Regions from separate parts of the Flintibacter porci genome, predicted to be linked through region 2. Evidence: predicted binding sites of a transcription regulator. Region 2 holds the regulator's gene; each other region holds the start of a gene.
The links. The regulator HrcA, encoded in region 2, represses chaperone genes, less so after heat shock. The targets are predictions, from matches to a motif close to TGTTAGCACTCNNNNNNNNNGAGTGCTAACA.
Positions count from the first base shown of each region.

Region 1 (4,220 bases), on a different contig from region 2:
CTGGTCTTTTCCGCTGAGCGACCGGAGGAGATCGACTGGGTCCGTGCCGAGGCTGCCAAGGAGCGGGCAGAGGAGCGCCTGCGCCAGAAGCTGAGCATGCGGGATTATTACAATTCCAAGGCCGCCCTAGCCCGTGCTCTGGCTCGACTGAAAGCGGCCAAGCGACACTGAAAACAGCATGAAAAAACCGCGGTTTCCAACGAAACCGCGGTTTTTTTCTATGTTCGGTTAGTCGACGGGCAGCTCCCGGACACAGGCCACGCCCAGCGCGCCCGGACCAGTGTGGCAGGCAATGCTCATGGGGAGCACGGTGGAGTAGACCTGGAACTGGGGGAAAGCCTGCTGGACGAATTCGTTCCACTCCGCACCCAGCTCGTCAGAGCCGGAGTAGGCGGTCTGGACGATGAGCTTGCCCTCTCCCTCTAGGCAGGGGAGTTTGGCCTCCAGTGCATGGACCAGCTCGGTCTTGGCGGCCTTGGTGCCCCGCACCTTCTTGTAGGCGTCCAGCTTGCCGGCCTGGAGCTGAAGAATAGGCTTGAGGTTCAATGCGCTGCCCAGCAGAGCAGCGGTGGGAGTGATCCGGCCGCCTTTTTTCAGATAGTGGAGGGTGTCTACCATGATGTAGATCTGGGAGTGGAGAGAGGCCTCCTCCAGGCGCTGCTTGATCTCTGCGCCGGACTTGCCCCGCTCCCGCAGAGCCAGCGCGTCCAGCACCGACTGGCGCTGGGGGGCGGAGATGCGCTTGTTGTCGGCCACAAACACCCGGCCCTCATAGGGATCGTCGCAGGCCAGGCTGGCGGCGGTGGCGGCGGTGCCGCTCAGACCGCTTGTCATGGGGATGTAGACCAGCTGGTCATACTCCTCCAACAGCTTGTCCCACAGCTCCATAGTATCAGCAGGGGAGGGCTGGGAGGTGGACACATCGGCCCCCTGGGCCAGGCGGGCGTAGAACTCAGAAGGGAACAGGTCGATTCCCTCCAGGTACATCTGACCGTCGATCTGAATGGGCATGGGCAGAAGGGCAACGCCCAGCTGCTGAGCCTCCTGGGCGGTGATGCCGCTGTTGCTGTCTGTCATAATGGCGATCTTCATTCCAAATTTCTCCTACTTTGCAGAAGATAAAGGGCACGCCGATGCTGCCGGGTGGACGGTGCACCTGGACATGCCTTAAGATATATTAAGATTATTTTATGGTTCTTGTTCGAACTTGAGTAGATACAAAATCAGACAAATGCGCAAAAATAGGACAGATTTAATAATCTGTCCTAAAAAGAGGAGGCGGAATGAGACTTGGGCTGGGTGGATAAGATCTGGTGGACTGTGTCGCTGGAGAGAAGCTTTTCCAGCATAGTGACGGCGGGTTCCGGGTCGGCGGTCATGCCGTTGTGTGCCCAGTCCAGCAGCACGCCGGTGATGCCGTGGGCGTAAAAGCGGGAGACCATCCGGATCTGCTCCTGGGACAGGGCGGGCTGGCTGTCAGCATGGAAGAGCAGGTGGGCCACCAGGCCCTGGTAGAAGTCCATCAGACACTCGGAAAAGCTGTTCTGCCCCTGAAACTCAAGGACGTTGAGATAGAAATCCCGGTTTTCCTGCATGTACTTACACAGCGAAAGCAGGCTGTCCCGCCAGTGGCCCAGGGAGATGTCATCGCTGAGGATGGAGGTGATCTCGGTATAAAAGATCCAGGAGATGAGATCATACTTATCTTTGAAGTGATAGTAGAAGGTGTTGCGGCTGATTTTGCACTCCCGGGCGATGTCCCCCACGGAGACGTTGACAAAGGATGTGGTTTTCAGCAGCCGCTTGAGCCCCTGGGCGATCATCAGTTTGGTAAATGCAGCGTTCGACACCGGTCGCTACCTCCTTTGCTTGTCTTGGAGACCTATATTTTACCATTGTTTTTGGTGAGGAGCAAATCTTTTTCCGGGAAAGATATGGGGACGCCGGAACAGTGAGTGCCAAAAGAAACCGGCACTGCGCACAAAAAACAATGTATATAATTGTTTATTTGGGCGAAAATGTTTAGGGGTAGATTGACAGGCAGGAAGGGGTGTGCTATACTCCCGCCAGAATCCATGTTAAATAGGTGTGTTACTGTACTGTCAGGCACTAACCTTAGCTATTACATAGACAAAATGTAATAGTTGTCGGTTAGTGCTTTTTTCATCTGAGCAACTGGCCGGCGAGCTTGAATAAGGAGGTTGCACGATGAAGGAAAAGTTTTTTGGCGTGCTGCAGCGGGTGGGCAGATCCTTTATGCTCCCCATCGCCATCCTGCCGGTGGCAGGACTGCTGCTGGGCCTGGGAAGCTCGTTTACTAACGAGACCACCCTGGCCACCTATAACCTGCTGGGCCTGATGGGGCCCGGCACGGTCCCGTACTTTATTTTCTCCGTTTTGAGCAAGTGCGGTGGCGTGATCTTTGATAACCTGCCCTTGATCTTCGCCATCGGCGTAGCCATCGGTATGGCCCGCCAGGAGAAGGAAGTGGCCGCCCTGGCCGCTGCCGTCTCCTTCTTGGTGATGCACTCCAGCATCTCCGCCATGATCAGCCTGACCGGCGGGGTGGAAAACCTGCTGGAGGGCTCCACCGCTACCGTGCTGGGCATCACATCCCTGCAGATGGGCGCCTTCGGCGGCATCATCGTAGGTCTGGGAGTCGCTGCCCTGCACAACCGCTTTTATAAGATCCAGCTGCCCCAGGTGCTCTCCTTCTTCGGCGGCACCCGGTTTGTGCCCATCATCAGCACCCTGGTCTTTGCCCTGGTAGGCATTCTGATGTTTTTTGTCTGGCAGCCCATTCAGGAGGGCATCAACGCCCTGGGTATGGTGGTGTACAGCTCGGGTTACTTCGGCACCTTCCTGTTCGGCATGATCAAGCGCCTGCTCATTCCCTTCGGCCTGCACCACGTGTTCTATCTGCCCTTCTGGCAGACCGCTGTGGGCGGCACCATGGAGGTGGCGGGCACCATGGTGGCCGGAGCCCAGAACATTTTCTTTGCCCAGCTGGCTGATCCCACCGTGACTCACTTCTCCACGGCCGGCACCTGGTGCTTCACCGGTGAATTTGTGCTGTATATCTTCGGTTTCCCCGGAGCGGCTCTGGCCATGTACCGCTGTGCCAAGCCGGAACGGAAAAAGCAGGTGGGCGGCCTGCTCCTGTCTGCCGCTCTCACCTCCATCCTCACCGGCATCACCGAGCCTCTGGAGTTCTCCTTCCTGTTTGTGGCCCCGGTGCTGTTTATCATCAGCTCCGTGTTTGCGGGCCTTGCCTATATGCTCTGCCACATCCTCAACATCACCGTAGGCCTGACCTTCTCCGGCGGCTTTATTGACCTGGCCCTGTTCGGCATCCTCCAGGGCAATGAAAAAACCAGCTGGCTGCTGATTATCCCCCTGGGCATTGTGTTCTTCCTGGTCTACTACTTCGTGTTCTCCTTCCTCATTAAGAAGTTTAACTTCAAGACTCCCGGCCGGGAGGAGGGCGACCAGGAGACCAAGCTGTACACCAAGGCCGACTACAACGCCCGCAAGGAGCAGGGCGGGGAGGACCAGGTGTCCGCCGCCATTGCCCAGGGCTTGGGCGGCGCGGCCAACATCTCCGATGTGGACTGCTGCGCCACCCGCCTGCGCTGCACTGTCCATGACGCATCCAAGGTGAACCAGCAGGTGCTCAAATCCACCGGTGCGGCCGGTGTGATCCAGAAGGGTCAGGGCGTCCAGGTGGTCTATGGTCCTCAGGTCAATATCATCAAGGCCAACCTGGAGGACTACCTGCGTTCCGGCGCTGCCGGAGCGGAGCAAGCCGCCATCCAGACTGAGCCCGAGAGCCAGGAGGAGGCCAAGCCAGAGCACGGCGCTCTGCTGCGCACCATCGTCATCGGCAGCCCCTTCCACGGGGAGTCCGCCCCCATCACCGCATCCCCTGACGAGGCCTTTGCGGAGAAGATGATGGGCGACGGCGCTACTGTGGTGCCCTGTGAGGGTGTGGTCACCGCTCCCTGTGATGCTACCATCAGCTTTGTTTTTGACACCAACCACGCCATCGGCCTGGAGCTGGAGGACGGGGTGGAGATGCTCATCCACGTGGGCATCAATACCGTGGCCCTGAAGGGCCAGGGCTTCAAGGCCCTGGTGCAGGAGGGTGACCAGGTGAAGAAGGGCGATAAGCTCCTGGAGTTCGATCTGGATTATATCCGGGAAAACGCCTCTTCCACCTC
Region 1 is NZ_JBHEVB010000002.1:179,736-183,955, reverse strand. Features, by position in the region: gene ACEVJL_RS02775 (F0F1 ATP synthase subunit epsilon) at 1-171, shown strand, start outside; gene ACEVJL_RS02770 (DegV family protein) at 229-1,092, opposite strand; gene dhaS (dihydroxyacetone kinase transcriptional activator DhaS) at 1,266-1,850, opposite strand; gene ACEVJL_RS02760 (PTS sugar transporter subunit IIABC) at 2,209-4,220, shown strand, end outside.
Region 1: a site for HrcA is predicted at 1,934-1,964, ahead of dhaS (dihydroxyacetone kinase transcriptional activator DhaS). Genes of this name have one in related genera too.

Region 2 (4,220 bases):
CCATCACGCACTTATCGAAGTCATCGCCGCCCAGACGGTTGTTACCGGCGGTGGCCAGAACCTCGATGACGCCGTCGTCGATGTCCAGGATGGACACGTCGAAGGTGCCGCCGCCCAGGTCGTACACCATGACCTTCTGAGCGGTCTCCTTATCCACACCGTAGGCCAGAGCGGCAGCGGTGGGCTCGTTGATGATACGCTTGACCTCCAGGCCGGCGATCTTGCCGGCGTCCTTGGTGGCCTGACGCTGAGCATCGGTGAAGTAAGCGGGGACGGTGATGACGGCCTCGGAGACGGTCTGGCCCAGATAGGCCTCGGCGTCAGCCTTCAGCTTCTGAAGGATCATGGCGCTGATCTCCTGGGGAGTGTACTTCTTGCCGTCGATGTCCACCTTGTAGTCGGTGCCCATCTCACGCTTGATGGAGATAACGGTGCGGTCGGGGTTGGTGATAGCCTGGCGCTTGGCCACCTGGCCCACCATACGCTCGCCGTCCTTGGAAAAAGCCACCACAGAGGGAGTGGTGCGGTTGCCTTCGGCGTTGGGGATAACGACGGCGTCGCCGCCCTCCATAACCGCCACGCAGCTGTTAGTCGTACCTAAGTCAATACCAATGATCTTGGACATAATGTGTTTCCTCCTAATATATGAAAAGATTGTTGTTTACAAATTTTATAAGGTTTATATTGTCACGCTGCGGATTGGACGCGCGGCCGGGTCGCTTTCGCTCCGTCTCGGGCTGGTCTCCGGGCCGCCCTGCGGCCCTGCGCTCGCCCTCGCTGCGCTCCAAGCTCCCCTGCGCGTCTATCCTCCGCGCTTCGTATCAGTTAGCCACCTTTACCATGGCAAACCGGATGACCTTGTCGCCCAGCTGGAAGCCGGCCTGGAACACGTCGCAGACGGTGTTCTCGCCGAAGTTCTCATCCTCCACATGCATCACGGCATTGTGCAGGTTGGGATCGAAGGTCTCTCCCAGAGCGGGGATCTCGGTGATGCCCAGCTTTTCCAGCACGGTCTTGAGCTGGGTCATGGTCATCTCCACGCCCTTCTTAAAGGCCTCGTCGGCGGTCTCCTGCTTGAGTGCCCGTTCCAGATTGTCGTACACCGGCAGGAAGGCCACAGCCGCATCCGCTTTGGCGTCGTTCCAGATGGAGTCCTTCTCCTTGGCGGTACGGCGGCGGTAGTTGTCGTATTCGGCGGCCAGGCGCAGGTATTTGTCCTCCTGCTGGGCCACCTGATCCTTCAGGGACTCCAGCTCAGTGAGGAGGGGATCGGCGCTCTCGCTCTGAGCCTCGCCCTGGGGCTGGGTCTGCTCGGCCTGGGGTTCGGTCTGAACCTCAGCCTGCTGCTCCACCGGCTCCTGCTGCTCCGGAGCGGTCTGCTCCGCCTTATTTTCTTTCTTGCTCATGAACTAATGTTCCTCCTATTCCTGGTCGTTCCCGTCGCCGGGGGGAAGTTCCCCCTTGCCGAACATCCGGGTCAGGCTGTCGGCGAAATAGGACAAGCGGGCGGTCACCTTGGCGTAGTCCATCCGGGTGGGTCCTACCACCCCGATGACGCCCCGCATATTATCTCCAATGTCATAGCTGGCCATGACCACGCTGGTATCCTTCAGCGCCTCGCTGACGTTTTCCGGCCCGATGAGAATATTCATATTCTGGCCGTTCTCCATGGATACCGGCAGCTTGGACCCCTCCTGGTTTTCCGCCAGGTAGGTCATCAGAGGCTTGGCCTTGTCCAGACTGCGGTACTCAGGGTGTTCCAGCAGATGGGTGATCCCCGAAGTGTGAATGGTCTGGCTGCGCTGCTCCTGAAGCACCTCGATGGCGTACTGCACTACCATGGAGATCAGGTTGAATGCCCCGGGTGCGGAACGGGTCTCCATCTTGTCCAGAGCCTGTTCCATTTCCTCCACGGTCAGACCTACAAAGGAGCTGTTCAAAACGGTGGACAGCAACTGCAGCTGGGTGTCGGAGAGCTCATCGGACAGGTGGATGAGCTTGTTGCGCACCACCGAGTTGTCGGTCATCACCACAGCGATAAAGGCGTTTTCCTCTACCATCAGCAGGTCGTACCGCTTCACCGTCACCCGCTGCTTGGGCTGGGCCATGGTAAAGACGGGGTAGTCGCTGATCTGGGAGAGCACCTTGCCCGCCCGGTCGATGACCCGGTCCAGCTCCTCCATTTTCAGGTTCAGCGCGTCGTTGATGCGCTGGGTCTCCTGCATGGTCAGCTGGTGCTCACCCATGAGCTCGTTGACGTAGAGCCGGTAGCCCATGGGGGACGGAATCCGTCCGGCCGAGGTGTGGGGCTGCTCCAGATAGCCCAGTTCGGTGAGGTCGGCCATCTCATTTCGTATGGTGGCGGTGGAGATGTCCAGTCCGGCCTGCTCTGCCACGGCCTTGGAACCTACCGGTTCCGCGGTGGAGATATAGATCTCAACAATGGCCCGCAGGATTCGCTTTTTTCGATTGGTCAGCTCCATACTCTCGCCTCCATTTCTCATTCTATGTTTTAGCACTCATTCTCCCTGAGTGCTAAAGATAATGTACCACCCACCTGCAAGATTGTCAATAGGTACTTTATGAATTTATTTTAAACAAAAAAAGCCCGGCATTTCTTTGCAGAAATGCCGGGATACTGCTAATTTGACTTACCGTTGTTTCCCAGTCAGATATTGAATGGCGGCCCGGTACCCTTCAAAGCCCATGCCGATAAAGGACTTCTCACAGGCCATCCCTGCATAGGAGATGTGCCGGAATTCCTCCCGGGCATTCACATCGGACAGGTGGACCTCCACGGCGGGCAGGCCCACCGCCTTCAGGGCGTCCAAAATGGCCACGCTGGTGTGGGTATAGGCGGCGGGGTTAATAACGATGCCGTCCATCTTCCCGTAGGCCCACTGGATTTTATCCACAATGGCCCCCTCATGGTTGGACTGGAAGAGCTCCACCTGAGCACCGCACTCGTCTGCCGCCTGGCGGATAAAGGCCTCCAGGGCGGCAAAGTCCTGCTTGCCATAGATGTCCGGCTCCCGAATGCCCAGCATGTTGAGGTTGGGGCCGTTGATGACCAGAATTTTCATCCCATCACCCTCCTGATGATCTCGTCCACGGTGTCCTCCACCGTGCCGTTGTTGTCCACCGTCACCTGGGCCATAGCCTCATAGAGGGGCGCCCGGCGGCGGTAGAGCTCCTCCCGGGGCACGCTTTGGGAGACAGGCCGGCCGTCAGTGGGCAGCTTATCCAGGTCCCGGCGCAGCCAGACCACCACGGAGTTCTCCTCCATTCTGTCCCGGTTCTCCGGCCGGGTCACGATGCCTCCTCCGGCGGAGATGACCTGGCCGGACTCCTTGGCGATCTGAGCCAGAGCCCGGTGTTCCCGGACCCGGAACCCCTCCTCCCCTTCGCTGGCAAAGATGTGGGGGATGGAGCAGCCCGCCTCTTCTATTATCTTCTCGTCCACATCGGCCAGAGGGCGGCCCAGCCGCTGGGCCAATGCTTTGCCCACCGTGGTCTTGCCGCAGCCGGGCATGCCGATGAGGAGGATGTTTTTCGTCTCCCGCTCCAGCTTGGCAGTAATGTTGGCCACCAGTTCGTCGGGCAGCTTTTTGCCCTGGAACCGCTCGGAGGCCGCTTTGGCCTGAGCCACCAGCATCCCCAGGCCGTTGCCCCAGATGAGCCCCCGGTGCTGTGCCTGGAGGAGCAGCTGGGTTTTAGACGGGTTGTAAATGAGATCAAAGACACCCTCACACTGGGGGAACTGGTCCAAATCCACAGGGGAAACTCCGTTGTTTGGGTACATCCCCACCGGCGTGGCGTTGACGATGATCTGGGCATCGGCGTGGCGGTCCAGATTCTGATAGTTATTCTCCCCGGAACGGGAGATGGTAACGACCTCCCTTGCCCCCAGCTCGGAGAGTACCGAGCGCACCGTAAGGGAGGCTCCGCCGCTGCCCAGCACCAGGGCTTTCCGGCCCTCCACCTGGGCACCGGCGGACTTTAACAGGTACAGAAAGCCGTCGTAGTCGGTGTTGTCCCCCAGCAAGGTACCGTCGGAGCGGCGAAGAATGGTGTTCACGCTGCCGATGCGACGGGCGGCCGGGGTGAGCTCGGCACAGTACTCCATCACCGTCTTTTTATAGGGGATGGTAACGTTCAAGCCGTGGAACTCCCCCTTTTGCAGGAAGTCCCCCACCTCCTCCGGCTCCAGAGGGATGAGC
Region 2 is NZ_JBHEVB010000001.1:117,819-122,038, forward strand. Features, by position in the region: gene dnaK (molecular chaperone DnaK) at 1-625, opposite strand, end outside; gene grpE (nucleotide exchange factor GrpE) at 822-1,406, opposite strand; gene hrcA (heat-inducible transcriptional repressor HrcA) at 1,422-2,483, opposite strand; gene aroQ (type II 3-dehydroquinate dehydratase) at 2,652-3,083, opposite strand; gene ACEVJL_RS00540 (shikimate kinase) at 3,080-4,220, opposite strand, start outside.

Region 3 (4,220 bases), on a different contig from region 2:
GCCCGCGGCGGCAAAGTAACCAATGGCCCAGGCCACCCTCTCTTGCCCCTCCGGGGCAATTCACCTTGAACGCCTCCGGGGGACGGTTCCGGTGAGCGCCTACGCGCAGCGGGCGCTCACAGTCACCTTGTCCCTACCCCCTCTGGCCCTTCGGGCCATCTCCCCCTGACAGGGGGAGTCGGCCCCCGGACCCCCTGTTACGGGAGCGTGTCCCTTTGGGTTTTTCGTATCTTCCGGCGGTCTAAGTTTTGACCGTGCCCCCCTCTACTCCCGGGCCTTAGGCCCTTTTGCCATCAAAATATGTGAAGGGTTGCTTCTATCATACACCGCCTGGTGCCTGCCTACCTGTTTGGTGCGGCCGTCATCGATTGCCCGGCTGCCACGGTTCTGCCAGAGTAGGCGGTGTCCGTACAGCGCGAACACCTTAAATTTCCGTCTGGTAGGGCCTAAGGCCCGGGGCAAGAAGAATGCAAGGTCTTGTATTCGGAGCCGCCGGACGCAAATGCCAAATCCTCAGGAGGGCGTCCCCCGTAAACGGGGGTCCAGGGGGCGACGCCTATGAACACCGGCGCAAGCCAGGTGTTCATCGAAGGAAGCCCCCTGGTGCCTTTTTGGTTCCTTTTTGGGCAAGCAAAAAGGAACAAGGGTTCCCCCAAACAAAAAACCGTAGCCGGTTTACTCCGACTGCGGTTTTGCTTCTAAAAAGAATGATTACAGCCCATTTACCACAAAATTAGGCCGCTTGCCCTCCTGGATAAGCTTCACATTGTTCCACATATTGTTATGCGCCCGGCGGAAGGAACCGCCGGTGTTGCCGCCCAGGTGGGGGGAGTAGATCGCCCGGTCGGCGATCTCCGCGGGCAGATCCACCAAGGGGTGGTCAGCGGGGGTGGGCTCGGGAGCCAGGGTGTCCATAGCGATGCCGCCGATGCGCCCATCGATCAGGCCCTGGCGCACCGCCAGATTGTCCACCAGGTCGCCCCGGGCGGTGTTCACCAGAATGATACCCGGCTTCATCTTGGCGACCAAGTCGGCGTTCACCATGTTCCGGGTCTGGTCGTTAACGGCGCAGTGGAGGGAGAGGATGTCGCAGGTGGCAGCCAACTCCTCCAGGGGCAGGTATTCCACCCAGAAATCGGCCTCCACCTCGGGGGAACGGCGGTGGAGACTGTAATAGTACATCTTGCAGCCAAAGGGCTTGAGCCGCCGGGCGGTGGCCTGAGCGATGTCGCCGAAGCCTACCAGGCCCACGGTCTGCTCTCCCAGCTCCGGGCTGCCCGAGGCCATGACCGCCTCTTTCATCTTCACCTGGAGGCCGGCCTTCACCGCATTGTGGCCGGTGATGCCGTGGCGCAGGGCCATGAGCATGAGCATGACGGTGTGTTCGGCCACGGAGTCGGCGTTGCAGCCCTTGTTGTTGCACACGAAGATCCCCTTTTCCCGGGCCGCCTCCAGGTCAATGCGGTTGAAGGCCACGCCCTCCGACTGGATGAGCTTCAGGTTAGGCAGCAGGTCGATGATCTCCCGGCCCACGTCCACAATGGGGTCGTCAAAGAGCACCTGGGCGTCCGGGTTTTCCGCCGCCGCCTGGCGGGGCGACTGGTCCAGAGTGCAGAATACCAGCTCTGCTCCCAGCTGGGCGGCAAAGTCGGGCCTTGGGGCCGTACACAAGGATCTTCAATGGGGTTCCTCCTTTTATATTTATACATGGGAATCCGCCCACAGGGCGGTTTTCTTCTGTTTCATTATATCAGCCTCCACTTTTTGGGGCAAGGCCGTCTCTCCAAAATTAGCACTCTCATATCTAGAGTGCTAGAATTTACAATTTAGACACAATGTTTGCAAGAACTGTTCATAATTGGGCACTATACTAAAGTCAAAGTTCAGAAGGGCCCGGGAGCAAATACAAACCGCTCCCCATTGGGCCGAAAGGAGTTTTGATTATGTATAGCATGATTCCCTTTGGACGTATGAGCAACAGCTTCAACGACCTGTTTGATGAATTTGAGCGTTCCATGTTCCCCGCCAGCCAGCGCCAGCTGCCCGCCTTCCGCACCGACATCCAGGACAAGGGCGACCACTACCTGCTGGAGGCTGATCTGCCCGGCTTTAATAAGGGCGACATCGACCTGCACCTGCAGGACGGCGTTCTCACCATCACCGCCAAGCACCAGGAGACCTCCGAAAAGAAGGAGGAGGGCAAGTACCTGTGCCGGGAGCGCCGCTGCGGCAGCTACCAGCGCTCCTTTGACGTCTCCGGCATCCAGGAGGAAAACATCACCGCCGCCTATGATAACGGCGTGCTGAAGCTGACCCTGCCCAAGCAGGGCGAGGTGATCCCCCAGAGCCGGAAGATCGCCATCGAGTAACAGCGACTCTCTGAAAGGGCGGGTAAATTACCCGCCCTTTTTTCAAACTTTCTCTTGCATTTTTCAAAAACTTGGTCTATCATTCACTTAGCACTTAGTTTATAAGAGTGCTAATTTTCCAAAACATCAAACCCCATGAAAAGGAGGGTTTCTTACTATGAATATGAATCAGTTTACCCAGAAGTCTCTGGCCGCCATCCAGGGGGCTCAGGACATCGCCCAGGCCCACGGCAACCAGCAGATCGAGCAGGAGCACCTGCTGTTGGCTCTGGTCAGCGACGAGCAGGGCTTTATTCCCCAGCTGCTCACCGCCATGGGCATGACGGTGCCCAGCTTCCAGGCTGCCGCCGCCGACCTGGTGAACAAGCTGCCCAAGGTGTCCGGCGGCAGCCGGGAGGCCGACAAGGTGTACGTGGCCCAGGATGTGGACCGCGCCCTCACCGCCGCCCAGGAGCAGGCCTCCGCCATGAAGGACGAGTATATCTCCGTGGAGCATCTGCTCCTCGGTCTGATGGAGCGGCCTAACTCCAATTTGAAGGAGCTGTTCTGCACTTATAACGTGACGAAAGAGAAGGTCATGCAGGCCCTAGCCAGCGTCCGCGGCAACCAGCGTGTCACCTCCGACAACCCGGAGGAGACCTATGATGCCCTGAAAAAGTACGGCACCGACCTGGTGGACCGTGCTCGCCAGAACAAGCTGGACCCCGTCATCGGCCGGGACGACGAAATCCGTAACGTCATCCGGATTTTGAGCCGGAAGAGCAAAAATAACCCCGTCCTCATCGGCGAGCCCGGCGTCGGCAAGACCGCCATCGCCGAGGGCCTGGCCCAGCGGATCGTCAAGGGCGATGTGCCCGCCAGCCTGAAGGACAAGACCATCTTCTCCCTGGATATGGGCTCCCTCATTGCAGGCGCCAAATACCGGGGCGAATTTGAGGAGCGGCTGAAGGCCGTTTTGAACGAGGTCAAAAAGAGCGAGGGCCGCATCATCCTCTTCATCGACGAGCTGCACACCATTGTGGGTGCCGGCAAGACCGAGGGCTCCATGGACGCAGGCAACCTGCTCAAGCCCATGCTGGCCCGCGGCGAGCTGCACTGCATCGGCGCCACCACCCTCAACGAGTACCGCCAGTATATTGAGAAGGACGCCGCTCTGGAGCGCCGGTTCCAGCCTGTTATGGTCAATGAGCCCTCCGTGGAGGACGCCATTGCCATTCTCCGTGGCCTGAAAGAGCGCTACGAGGTCTACCACGGCGTGAAGATCACCGACGGCGCCATCATCGCCGCCGCAACCCTCTCGAACCGTTATATCACCGACCGGTTCCTCCCCGATAAGGCCATCGACCTGGTGGATGAGGCCTGCGCCATGATCCGCACCGAGATGGACTCCATGCCCACCGAGCTGGATATCATCCAGCGCAAGATCATCCAGCATGAGATTGAGGAGGCCGCTCTGAAAAAGGAGACCGACAAGATCTCCCAGGAGCACCTGGCAGAGATCCAGAAGGAACTCTCCGACATGCGGGAGGAGTTCAACGCCAAGAAGGCCCAGTGGGACAACGAGAAGAACGCCATCGGCAAGGTCCAGAAGCTCCGCGAGGAGTTGGAGGCCGCCAACGCCCAGTTGGAGAAGGCCCAGCGGGAGTACGACCTCAATAAGGCCGCCGAGCTCCAGTACGGCAAGATCCCCGAGCTGAAAAAGGCCCTGGAGGCGGAGGAGCAGATCGCCAACGAGGGCAAGCAGCGCTCTCTGCTGCGGGACAAGGTCACCGAGGAGGAGATCGCCCGCATCATCGAGCGTTGGACCGGCATTCCCGTGGCCCGTCTGATGGAGGGCGAGCGGGAGAAGCT
Region 3 is NZ_JBHEVB010000008.1:34,847-39,066, forward strand. Features, by position in the region: gene ACEVJL_RS10170 (2-hydroxyacid dehydrogenase) at 712-1,671, opposite strand; gene ACEVJL_RS10175 (Hsp20/alpha crystallin family protein) at 1,944-2,369, shown strand; gene clpB (ATP-dependent chaperone ClpB) at 2,527-4,220, shown strand, end outside.
Region 3: a site for HrcA is predicted at 2,455-2,485, ahead of clpB (ATP-dependent chaperone ClpB). Genes of this name have one in related genera too.